DNA from 2 places in the Streptomyces sp. NPDC033229 genome. Region 2 is predicted to be linked to the other one. Evidence: predicted binding sites of a transcription regulator. Region 2 holds the regulator's gene; the other holds the start of a gene.
What was found. Region 2 encodes HspR, which represses chaperone genes until heat shock. Its sites were predicted from a motif close to TTGAGNNNNNNNNNCTCAA; they were not measured.
Positions count from the first base shown of each region.

Region 1: lon (endopeptidase La) is a predicted target of HspR. The motif match lies at 3,336-3,354, and genes of this name have one in related genera.

Region 1 covers NZ_JBVIQR010000024.1:58,351-64,535, reverse strand. Annotated here, with positions in the region: gene ACZ53N_RS21490 (pentapeptide repeat-containing protein) at 1-437, shown strand, start outside; gene ACZ53N_RS21485 (deoxyxylulose-5-phosphate synthase) at 451-795, opposite strand; gene lon (endopeptidase La) at 893-3,313, opposite strand; partial or broken gene ACZ53N_RS21475 (GlxA family transcriptional regulator) at 3,442-4,432, opposite strand; gene ACZ53N_RS21470 (NAD(P)-dependent oxidoreductase) at 4,554-5,420, shown strand; gene ACZ53N_RS21465 (rhomboid-like protein) at 5,666-6,185, opposite strand, start outside.
Region 2 covers NZ_JBVIQR010000017.1:72,910-79,094, forward strand. Annotated here, with positions in the region: gene clpB (ATP-dependent chaperone ClpB) at 1-399, opposite strand, end outside; gene ACZ53N_RS17300 (hypothetical protein) at 991-1,299, shown strand; gene ACZ53N_RS17305 (Uma2 family endonuclease) at 1,384-1,956, shown strand; gene ACZ53N_RS17310 (pyridoxamine 5'-phosphate oxidase family protein) at 1,980-2,384, shown strand; gene ACZ53N_RS17315 (heat shock protein transcriptional repressor HspR) at 2,480-2,944, opposite strand; gene dnaJ (molecular chaperone DnaJ) at 2,946-4,127, opposite strand; gene grpE (nucleotide exchange factor GrpE) at 4,179-4,859, opposite strand; gene dnaK (molecular chaperone DnaK) at 4,856-6,185, opposite strand, start outside.

The DNA of each region.
Region 1 (6,185 bases), on a different contig from region 2:
CCCTGCACGGCGACCTCCGCCGCGCCCTGAACGACACCGACCGCCTCACACGCGGCAGCGCGGAGGAGCTCGCGACGGTGGACGTGGCGGAGGTCCGGCACGGCGTGAACACGCTGCTGCTGCGCACCAGCGAACTCGTACGGGCCGACGTCCCCGGCCGCAAGAAGAACCACCGGGGAGCCGACCTCATCGGCGCCAGGCTGGGCGGCGCGAACCTTCGGGGTGCCAATCTCCGGGGCGCCTACCTCATCGCCGCCGACCTCAAGAAGGCCGACCTGCGGTCGGCGGACCTGATCGGCGCGGACTTCCGCGACGCCGACCTGTCCGGCGCGGACCTGACCGGCAGCCTCTTCCTCACCCAGGCCCAGCTCAACGCGGCGAAGGGCTCCGCCGAGACGAAGCTGCCGCCGACGCTGAACCGTCCGGCGCACTGGTAGACACCCGGCCGGATCAGGGAAGCTCGGGTCGCAGAAGCGCTTGCGCGAACGGTTCTCCCGTCGCCCGCGCGTACGCCATCCGCTCCCGCACCTCGGCGAGCGTGCGCGGACGGTAGCCCGGTCCGCCGCCGCAGCAGTTCTTGTGGAAGCGGATGCCCGCGTGCAACAGCACCGCGAGCACCCGCCAGCCCTCGGCGTCCCGCCTCGGCGGCGGCGCGAAGGCCGAGCCGACGTGGACCAGCGGCCGGGCGCAGCGGGGGCAGGGCCGGACGCGGTCGCGGTCGCGCGGGGCAGGGTACTGCTGCTTGTACGAGGCCCGGCAGGGCAGGCAGACGTACGAGGTCTTCGCTGGCGGCATACGGCCACGGTAGGCGCCTCGAAGACCCCGCATCGACGGGTTTTCGCCGCGTGGCCCGGCTCCCGTGAGCGGGAGCCGGGCCATACCCTCACTACCCCTACGCCGCGGCCACGACCTCCGGCGCCGGCTTCGACGCGGCCGTCCCCGTCGCCGGCTCGAGGGCCAGTTCCAGGACCTGGCGGACGTCCGAGACCGGGTGGACGTCGAGCTTCGCGAGCACCTCCGCCGGGACGTCGTCCAGGTCGGCTTCGTTCCGCTTCGGGATGATCACCGTGGTCACCCCGGCCCGGTGCGCGGCCAGCAGCTTCTGCTTGACGCCGCCGATGGGCAGGACGCGGCCCGTCAGCGAGACCTCGCCCGTCATGGCGACATCCGGGCGGACCCGGCGGCCGGAGAGCAGGGAGGCCAGGGCCGTCGTCATCGTGATGCCCGCGCTCGGGCCGTCCTTGGGGACCGCGCCCGCGGGGACGTGGAGGTGGACGCCGCGCTCCTTGAAGTCACCGACGGGGAGTTCCAGTTCGGCGCCGTGGGAGCGGAGGAAGGACAGGGCGATCTGGGCGGACTCCTTCATCACGTCGCCCAGCTGGCCGGTCAGGGTCAGTCCCGCCGCGCCCGTCTCGGGATCGGCCAGGGACGCCTCCACGAACAGCACGTCGCCGCCCGCGCCGGTCACCGCGAGGCCCGTCGCCACGCCGGGTACGGACGTGCGCCGTTCGGCCGGGTCCTGGGCGGACTCGGGCGTGTGGTGCGGCCGGCCGATCAGGGCGCGCAGGTCGTCCGCGCCCAGGGTCAGCGGCAGTTCCCGCTCGCCCAGTTCGTGCTGGGCCGCGATCTTGCGCAGCAGCCGGGCGACCGAGCGCTCCAGGGTGCGCACGCCCGCCTCACGGGTGTACTCGCCCGCGAGCTTGCGCAGGGCGTCGTCCGCCAGCACGACCTCGCCGGGCTCCAGGCCCGCGCGCTCCAGCTGCCTGGGCAGCAGGTGGTCCCGGGCGATGGTGACCTTCTCGTCCTCGGTGTAGCCGTCGAGGCGGACCAGTTCCATGCGGTCGAGCAGCGCCTCGGGGATCGCCTCCAGGACGTTCGCCGTCGCCAGGAACACCACGTCCGACAGGTCCAGCTCGACCTCCAGGTAGTGGTCCCGGAAGGTGTGGTTCTGTGCCGGGTCCAGGACCTCCAGGAGGGCCGCCGCCGGGTCGCCGCGGTAGTCGGAGCCGACCTTGTCGATCTCGTCGAGCAGCACGACCGGGTTCATCGAACCGGCCTCCTTGACCGCCCGCACGATCCGGCCGGGCAGCGCGCCCACGTAGGTGCGGCGGTGGCCGCGGATCTCCGCCTCGTCGCGTACGCCGCCGAGCGCGACGCGCACGAACTTGCGGCCCATGGCCCGGGCGACCGATTCTCCGAGTGAGGTCTTTCCGACCCCCGGCGGGCCTACGAGCGCCAGCACCGCGCCCCCGCGCCGCCCGCCGACCACGCCCAGCCCCCGGTCGGCGCGCCGCTTGCGCACCGCCAGGTATTCGGTGATCCGCTCCTTCACGTCCGCGAGGCCCGCGTGGTCGGCGTCGAGCACGGCCTTGGCGCCGGCGATGTCGTAGGCGTCCTCCGTGCGCTCGTTCCACGGCAGTTCGAGCACCGTGTCGAGCCAGGTGCGGATCCAGCTGCCCTCGGGGCTCTGGTCGGAGGAGCGCTCCAGCTTGTCGACCTCCTTGAGGGCCGCCTCGCGGACCTTGTCCGGCAGGTCGGCGGCCTCGACGCGGTCGCGGTAGTCGTCGGACTCGTTCTCCGGGTCGCCGTTGAGCTCGGCCAGCTCCTTGCGGACGGCTTCCAGCTGGCGGCGGAGCAGGAACTCGCGCTGCTGCTTGTCGACGCCTTCCTGGACGTCCTTGGCGATGGACTCGGCGACGTCCTGCTCGGCGAGGTGGTCGCCGAGCCACTTCACGGCGAGCTTGAGCCGGGCCACCGGGTCGGCGGTCTCCAGCAGCTCGACGCGCTGGGCGACGGTGAGGAAGGGGGAGTAGCCGGAGTTGTCGGCGAGCTGGGCGACGTCGTCGATCTGCTGGACGCGGTCCACTACCTGCCAGGCGCCGCGCTTGCGGAGCCAGCTCGTGGCCAGCGCCTTGTACTCCTTCATCAGCTCGGTGACCGCGCCGGGCAGCGGGTCGGGGGTGATCTCCTCGATCTGGGTGCCCTCGATCCACAGCGCGGCCCCGGGCCCGGTCGTACCGGCCCCGACGCGGACGCGGCGGACACCGCGGATGAGCGCGCCGGGGTCGCCGTCGGAGAGCCGGCCGACCTGCTCGACGGTGCCGAGCGTGCCGACGCCCGCGTACGTCCCCTCGACGCGGGGCACAAGCAGCACCCTCGGCTTGTTGTCGCCGGTGGCGGCGGCCTGGGCGGCCTCCACCGCGGCCCGTACCTCGGTATCGGTCAGATCGAGCGGCACCACCATGCCGGGCAGCACCACCTCGTCGTCGAGCGGCAGCACGGGCAGGGTGAGCGGTGTGGACGTCGAAGCCATGATCTCCCCTTCGGCAGGCAAGTTGAGTTATACCGACTCAATGCTTCTGATGCCGTTGGTGTTCCCCGGGCGTGGCCGGATTCTGTTCGCTCTCAGCGATCACGCGAAGGGCAGGGCGCGGCAGCGGCTCACGCCGCCGTCGGGAAGGCCCGTCGGTAGTCCGTCGGCGTGATGCCGAAGTGCAGGGTGAAGTGGCGGCGCAGATTGGCCCCGGTGCCCAGCCCGCTGAGCTCGCTGATCTTCTCGACCGACAGTCCGGTCGACTCCAGCAGCGACTGGGCCCGGGCGAGCCGCTGGGTGAGCAGCCACTGGAGCGGGGTGGTGCCGGTGGCGGCCTGGAGGCGGCGGAAGAAGGTCCGGGGGCTCATCCCGGCACGCCGGGCCAGGTCGTCGACGGTCAGCGGCCGGTCCAGGTGCCCGGTGGCCCACGTGGAGTACGGGCGCGAGCCCCTCGTCGTCGGCGGCGGGGACGGACGCCTCGACGTACTGCGCCTGGCCGCCGGGCCGGTGCGCGGGGACGACCAGGCGGCGGGCCAACTGGTTGGCGACGTGCGCGCCGAGGTCGCGGCGGACCAGGTGCAGGCACAGGTCGAGCCCGGCGGTGACCCCGGCGCTGGTGAGGACGTCGCCGTCGTCCACGTAGAGGACCGAGTCGTCGACGTCGACCTTGGGGTACCGCCGCCCCAGTTCCTCGGTGTGCATCCAGTGGGCGGTGGCGCGGCGGCCGTCGAGGATCCCGGCGGCGGCGAGCGCGAAGGCGCCGGCGCACAGGGACACCATGCGGGCACCGCCGTCGGCGGCCCGGCGCAGCGCGGTGAGGAGTTCCGGGGGGAGCTCCCGGCCGCCGTCGACGCAGGCTTCCGGCACCGAGGGGACGATCACGGTGTCCGCGCCGGCCAGCGCGTCCAGCCCGTAGGGGGTGCGCAGCGCGAAGCCGCCCGCGCCGGACGCGGCCTGCGCCGAGTTCCCTCCGGCCGAGCAGAGCCGCAGGTCGTACCAGGGGTCGGCCAGGTCGTGGTGCGGGATGCCGAAGACCGTACAGACGACCCCCAGCTCGTACAGGTCCCAGAAGGGGACGTCGTCGTCGATCACTGCCACGGCCACGGAACCAGCGCTCATGCCCGGCAGCCTATGGCAGGAATTTTTCGACAGCCGTCAGTTCTGCCACTGTCCGGGCGCATCGGACGGTGCGAGCGTGGTCCCACTTGATCGACTTCTGCGATACGCGGGGAGAAACACCATGAGTGTGACCGTTCTCGGCCTGGGTTCGATGGGCACGGCGCTGGCCGACGCCTTCCTGAAGGCCGGTCACCCGACCACCGTCTGGAACCGCTCGGCCGCCCGGGCCGACGCGCTCGTCGGGCGAGGGGCCGTCCGCGCGGAGTCGGTGCGCGACGCGGTCACCGCGAGCGGGCTCGTCGTGATCTGCGTGACGACCTACGACGACGTCCACGCCGTCCTCGACCCCGTCGTGGGCGAGCTCGCCGGCCGCACCCTCGTCAACCTCACCTCCGGCACGCCCGAGCAGGCCCGGGCCGGTGCCGCGTGGGCGGCGGAGCACGGCGCCGACTACCTCGACGGGGCCGTCATGACGACCCCGCCGGGCATCGGGAGCGCGGAGTTCATGCTGCTCTACAGCGGCTCGCCGACCGCGTTCGCCGCGCACCGGACGACGCTGGCGAGCCTGGGCGACCCCCTGGACCTCGGCGCGGACCCGGGCCTCGCCTCGCTCTACGACACGGCCCTGCTCGGCCTGATGTGGTCGACGCTCAGCGGCTGGCTGCACGGCGCCGCGCTGACCGGCTCCGAGGGGGTGCCCGCGGGGGACTTCACGCCGGTGGCGATCCGCTGGCTGACGGCCGTCTCCGGGTTCATGGCCACGTACGCGCCCCAGATCGACGCCGGTCACTACCCGGGCGACGACGCCACCCTCGACATCCACCTCGCGTCGATGGACCACCTCGTCCACGCGAGTGAGGCGGGCGGCCTGGACGTCGGGCTGCCGCTGCTGCTCAAGGCGTCCGTCACCCGGGCCGTCGCCGCGGGCCACGGCGGCGACAGCTACGCGCGCCTGATCGAGGTCGTCCGCGACGGGGGCCGGGCATGAGCGCGCCCGAGACCACCGCGGCCTGGGCCTCTCTCGTCGTCGCGGCGGCCGAGGAGTGCACCGCCGCCCTGGAGACGGAGGCGGCGAAGGACTGGTCCGTGCCCGCCGGGGGCCTCGACTGGTCCTGTCACACGACGCTCGACCACCTGGCGCTCGGCCTCGTCGGCTACGCGGGGCTGCTCACCGCCAAGCCGACCGACCGCTACATCACGCTCTTCGCCTCGCTGGACCCCGGGGCGCCGGTCTCAGCCCGCCTGGAGGGCATCCGCATCGCGGCGTCGCTGCTCGCCGGCACCGTCCGGGGTGCGGGGGCGGGGGACCGCGCCTGGCACCCGTGGGGCCACTCCGACGGGCCCGGCTTCGCCGCCATGGGCGTGGTGGAGACCGTCGTGCACACCCATGACGTCGCGCGGGGCCTCGGGCTCGACTGGAGCCCGCCCGACGGGCTCTGCGCGCCCGCCGTCGAGCGGCTCTTCCCCGGCGCCCCGGAAGGCCATGCCCCCGGCCGCACCCTCCTGTGGTGCACCGGTCGGGGCGTACTGCCGGGGCAGCCACGGCGGGAGCAGTGGCAGTGGGACGGCACGGTCCGCTGAGACGGTGGCGGCCCGACCGGCGACGGCGCTCTTGCGCCCGGCCGCGTCGCGGACCAACGGCACACAGGCCAGACCGGTCAGCAGCGCGATGGGGTGGCCCCAACTGGCGAGGGGGTCGACGAGTTCGATCAGGTCCTGGGCGCACATCGCGCCCGCCACACCGAGCAGGGGC
Region 2 (6,185 bases):
CGTGGCGCCCTGCTGTGCCAGCAGCTCCCCGGTCCGGCCGCCCTTGGCGGCGAGCCCGATGAGCAGGTGTTCGGTGGAGATGTAGGCGTCGCCCAGCTCGCGGGCGCGCTGCGAGGCGTCCGCGATCACGGCCAGCAGCTCCCGGTCGGGCTGCGGCGGCGACACCGTGGAACCCTGCACGCTCGGCAGGGCGCCGAGCTGGCGCTCCGCCCCGGACCGCAGCGCCGCGGCGTCGGCCTCGACGGCGACGAGCAGGTCCATGATGTTCTCGTTGTCCTCGCCCGCGAGCAGCGCGAGCAGCAGGTGCGCGGGCGTGAGGTCCGCGTGACCGGCGGTCACGGCCCGCTCATGGGCGCGGCTGAGCGCCTCCTGGCTCCTGTTGGTCAGCTCGGCATCCACGACTCGGACTCCTCCTCGGTGCGATTCCTTGTGCGCTGCTGCGTTCGATCCTGCTTGAGGAAACGTGCAATAAGTTGAGCCTATTCCACTCAACCTTGATTGTGCCAGGCAGCCGCCGGAAAAGGCCCGCCCGGTCGGCCCGGTCCAGGGCTTCCGCGCCTGGCCCCGGTGATGCAGGATCTTGCCCAGGCGTTCCCCCCACCCCCTGCGCCACCACCGGACAGCTAGGACTCTTCCCATGCTCCGACCCCTGGGGGCGGCCCGCCCCTTCACCCGCGCGACCACCGGCGCGGCCTTACTGACACTCGCCACGACGGTCGGCCTGGGCCTGTCGCTCCCGACGGCATCGGCGTCACCCGGCACCGGCCCGAACCCCTGCGGCCCGACGGCCCGACCCACGTCCGCGCCGACACCCGTGCCGACGCCCGTGCCGACGTCCAGGCCTACGTTGCCGCCCACATCCGGGCCCACCTCCGTGCCGACGACGGCACCGCGACCGACTCCGACGAGTGCCGCGACGGCGGCTCCGACGACCGGCCCGACGTCGCGGGCGACACCACAGCCGACGTTCCTGACGGTATCGGCGACGTCGTGGCCGGACCCGACGGTGGGCCCGACGACGGGCCCGACGGTCGTCCCCACGGCCCGCCCGACGGCGGGTCCGACGCCCGGCCCGACGGCGATACCCACACCCCGCCCGACGACCGTCCCCACGGCCGTCCCCACGGCCGTACCGACGTGCCGACCGACACCACGACCGACGAGCAGCCCGATACCGAGCACCGTCCCGACGCCGGGGACGACGGCGAGGCCTACGCCGGCCCCGACCCTCCCGCCCACCTCCGGACCGGCACCGAGCCAGCCCCCGGCGAACTGATGTCCACCGCGCACTCTTCCTAGTGAACCCTCGGTGGCCCGCCACCCGCCCACGCGGCGGCGGGCCACACTGGCCTCCGACCGCAAAGGGGGTGCAGCATGACGGCTATGGCACACGAGCCGACGCCCACGCAGGAAGAGCTCCTCCTGGAGAGCTTTCTGGCCCTGAAGACCCCTGAAGGCTTCAAGGCCGAGCTCATCGAGGGGGAGATCATCGTGTCACCGGCTCCGGATGGCGAGCATGAGGATTATCTGAGCACTGTCATCCGACAGGTGCTGCGGGAGTCGCGCGTCGACATGGACTGCTCGGGCAACAAAGGCCTGCTGATGCCCAGCGGAGGCAGGTGCCCCAAGAATCACGTCATCCCCGACGCCACCTTCGCTCCACGCGAGCTGCGCCTGTTCCGGGGAGCCCCGTCCTGGATGCCCTGTGACGGGGTGGCCATGGTGGTCGAGGTGACCAGCACCAAGCCGGACGGGGACCGGGTCGCCAAGCGCCACTGCTACGCCCGCGCCGGGATTCCGCTGTATCTCCTCATCGACCGCGACCAGGAGACCGTCACCCTGCACAGTGACCCGTCAGCGGCGGACTATGCGGAGGTGCACTCCACCGCCTACGGCAAGCCGCTCGCCCTCCCCGCCCCCTTCTCCTTCGTCCTGGAAACGGCCGACTTCGCCTGAGGTCCACGAACTACGCTTCCCGCATGGCCCACGACCTCCGGAACCTCTCCCCCGCGTACCTCGACTTCTGGCGCGAGTACCACCTCTGCACGCTCACCACCCACCGCTCGGACGGCACCCCGCACGTCGTCCCGGTGGGCGTCACGTACGACCCCGAGGCCGGCGTGGCCCGGGTCATCACCCGCAAGACCAGCACCAAGGTCGCCAACGTCCAGGCCCGCGGTGCCGAGGGCGCGTACGTCGCGGTCTGCCAGCTGGACCGGGGGCGTTGGGCGACGCTGGAGGGACGCGCGGTGGTGCGGACCGAGGCCGAGGTCGTCGCGGACGCCGTCGCCCGCTACGCCGAGCGCTACGGCCGTACGCCGAGCCCCAACCCCGACCGGGTCGTCATCGAGATCACGGTCACCCGGGCCATGGGCCGGGCCTGACCCACCGGTCGCACCGGACATGCGCGAGGGCCGGCGGAACAGAAAAATTCCGCCGGCCCTCGCAAGGCATCCGCCCGGTGTCCCGGGGGTACCCGCTAGTCCGAGCCCTGCCGCCGCGGCCGCCAGACGACCAGCGCGCTGGTCTGCTGCACGTCCTGGTACGGGACCAGGTCACGGCGGTAGGAGGCATGCACCGCGGCCTCGCGCTGCTGCATGGCCGTGGCCGCGCCCTCGACCATCGACTGGAGCTCGGCGGCGCGCGCCTTGAGCGCCGCCACCTGGTTCTCCAGCTCGATGATGCGCTTGATGCCGGCCAGGTTGATGCCCTCGTCCTGGCTGAGCTGCTGCACCTGGCGCAGCAGCTCGATGTCGCGCGCCGAATAGCGCCGGCCGCGCCCGGCCGTGCGGTCCGGGGAGACCAGGCCGAGGCGGTCGTACTGGCGCAGCGTCTGCGGGTGGAGGCCCGAGAGCTGAGCCGCGACGGAGATGACGTAGACCGGCGACTCGTCGGTCAGCTGATACGGCTGGGCTGGTTCGAAACGTCGTCGGCGGCCGTCCATCTCAAGCTCCCTTCGCGGCCTGGAACAGCTCCGCCCGAGGGTCCTCGTCCGCCGTCGCGTCGCGGTAGGCCTCCAGGGCCTCCCGCGCCTTGTCGTCGAGATCCTTGGGCACGGCGACCTCGACGGTGACCAGCAGGTCGCCGCGGGTGCCGTCCTTGCGCACCGCGCCCTTGCCGCGGGCGCGCATCGTCCGGCCGTTGGGTGTGCCGGCCGGCAGCTTGAGGGTAACCGGAGGGCCCCCGAGGGTGGGCACCTTCACCTCGCCGCCGAGCGTCGCCTCCACGTAGGAGATCGGCACGGTGACGGTGAGGTTGTCGTCCTTGCGCCCGAAGACCGGGTGCGTGCCGACGTGCACCACGACGTACAGATCACCGGCCGGCCCGCCGCGCTCGCCCGGGGCGCCCTTGCCGCGCAGCCGGATCCGCTGCCCGTCGGAGACACCCGAGGGGATGCGGACCTGCATGGTGCGGGAGGACTTGGCGCGCCCACTGCCCTTGCACACGTCGCAAGGGTTCTCGGGGATCAGCCCGCGGCCCTTGCAGTCGGGGCAGGGGTCGGTCAGCGAGAAGCCGCCGCCCGTGCCGTGGGAGACCTGTCCGGTGCCGACGCAGGTCGGGCAGACCCGCGGCGTGCCGTTCTTGTCGCCCGTGCCGGAGCACGCTTTGCAGGCGGCCGAGGAGGACATCCGCAGCGGGACCGTGGCCCCGTCCACCGCCTCGGTGAAGCTGAGCGTCACCTCGGACTCGATGTCCTGACCGCGCCGCGGCTGGGTACGGGTGCCCGAACCGCCGCGGTTGAAGAGGCCGCCGAAGACATCACCGAGGCCACCGCCGCCGCCGAAGCCGCCGGCACCCGCTCCGCCCTGGGCGCCCCCGAAGAGGTCGCCCAGGTCGAAGTTGAAGGAGCCGCCGCCCGCGCCGCCCGGGCCCGGGCGGTAGCCGCCGTTGCCGAACAGGGCGCGGGCCTCGTCGTACTCCTTGCGGCGCTTGGGGTCGGCGAGGACGTCGTTCGCCTCGGAGATCTCCTTGAAGCGGTCCTCGGCCTTGGCGTCGCCCTTGTTGGCGTCCGGGTGGTACTCGCGGGCGAGCTTCCGGTACGCCTTCTTGATCTCGGCCTCGGTGGCGTCCTTGGGCACGCCGAGGACCTTGTAGTAGTCCTTCTCGACGAAGTCCTTCGTGCTCATCCCCGGCGTCCCTCCTTCCGGTCCCCGCTGTCCGTCGTCACGTCAGGCACGTCAGCCCTTGTCAGGGCCACCGCTCTCCTCGGCCGCGTCCTCGTCGCCCTCGCCCTTCTGGGCGCCGGGCTGCGGCTCGGCCACGGCGACCCGCGCGGGGCGGATCGTCCGCTCGCCGATCCGATACCCCGGCTGCAGGATCTGCACGCACGTGGTCTCGGTGACGTCCGGCGCGTAGCTGTGCATCAGGGCCTCGTGCACCAGCGGGTCGAAGGGCTCGCCCTCCTTGCCGAACTGCTGCAGGCCCATCTTGGCGACGACCGTCTCCAGCGATTCGGCGACGGACTTGAAGCCGCCGACCAGCTCGCCGTGGTCACGGGCGCGGCCGATGTCGTCGAGCGTGGGCAGGAGCTCGGACAGGAGGTTCGCGACCGCGATCTCCTTGACCGTGACCCGGTCCCGCTCCACCCGGCGACGGTAGTTCTGGTACTCGGCCTGGAGCCGCTGGAGGTCCGCGGTGCGCTCGGCGAGCGCGGAACGGGCCTGGTCCAGCTGCGCCGTGAGGGCCGCGTCAGCGCCCTCCTTGGCCTGGGCGTCCGGTCCTTCGGTCGGTGCGTCCCCAGCCGGGGCCTCCGGGCCCGCCGTGTCGGCGGACCCGGCGGCCTGCGCCGCATCGTCGGGGGCTGCGGCGTCGGAGGGGACGTCGGGCTTCTCCTCGAAGCCCGGGGTCTCCTCCGTCACGCGGCACCGTCCTTCTTGGGCTTCTCGTCGTCCACGATCTCGGCGTCGACGACGTCGTCCTCGGGCTTGGGCTGACCGGCGTCGGCACCGGGGGCACCCTCGGCGCCACCCGCGGCCTGGGCGTCGGCGTACATGGCCTGGCCGAGCTTCTGGCTGACCGCGGCGACCTTCTCGGTCGCGGTGCGGATCTCGGCCGTGTCCTCGCCCTTGAGCTTCTCCTTCAGCTCGCCGACGGCGGTCTCGACCTCGGTCTTGACGTCGGCCGGGACCTTCTCCTCGTTGTCCTTGAGGAACTTCTCGGTCTGGTAGACGAGCTGCTCGGCCTGGTTGCGGGTCTCGGCGGCCTCGCGGCGGCGGTGGTCCTCCTCCGCGTACTGCTCGGCCTCCTGGCGCATCCGGTCGACCTCGTCCTTGGCGAGCGAGGAGCCGCCGGTGACGGTCATCTTCTGCTCCTTGCCCGTGCCGAGGTCCTTCGCGGTCACGTGCATGATGCCGTTGGCGTCGATGTCGAAGGTGACCTCGATCTGCGGGACGCCACGCGGGGCCGGCGGCAGGCCGGTGAGCTCGAACATACCGAGCTTCTTGTTGTACGCCGCGATCTCGCGCTCGCCCTGGTAGACCTGGATCTGCACGGACGGCTGGTTGTCCTCGGCCGTCGTGAAGATCTCGGAGCGCTTGGTCGGGATCGTGGTGTTGCGCTCGATGAGCTTCGTCATGATGCCGCCCTTGGTCTCGATACCAAGCGACAGCGGGGTGACGTCGAGCAGCAGGACGTCCTTGACCTCGCCCTTGAGGACACCGGCCTGGAGGGCGGCACCGATGGCGACGACCTCGTCCGGGTTGACGCCCTTGTTGGCGTCCTGACCACCGGTGAGCTCCTTGACGAGCTCGGCGACGGCCGGCATACGGGTCGAGCCGCCGACGAGGACCACGTGGTCGATCTCGGACAGCGCGATGCCGGCGTCCTTGATGACGTTGTGGAACGGGGTCTTGCAGCGGTCGAGCAGGTCCGCGGTCAGCTGCTGGAACTGGGCGCGGGTGAGCTTCTCGTCCAGGTGCAGCGGGCCCTCGGCGGACGCCGTGATGTAGGGCAGGTTGATCGAGGTCTCGGTGGACGAGGACAGCTCGATCTTCGCCTTCTCAGCGGCCTCGCGGAGGCGCTGGAGGGCCATCTTGTCCTTGGACAGGTCGACGCCGTGGCCGTTGGCGAACTGCTTGACCAGGTAGTCGACGACGCGCTGGTCCCAGTCGTCACCACCGAGGTGGTTGTCACCGTTGGTGGCCTTCACCTCGACGACGCCGTCGCCGATCTCGAGCAGCGAGACG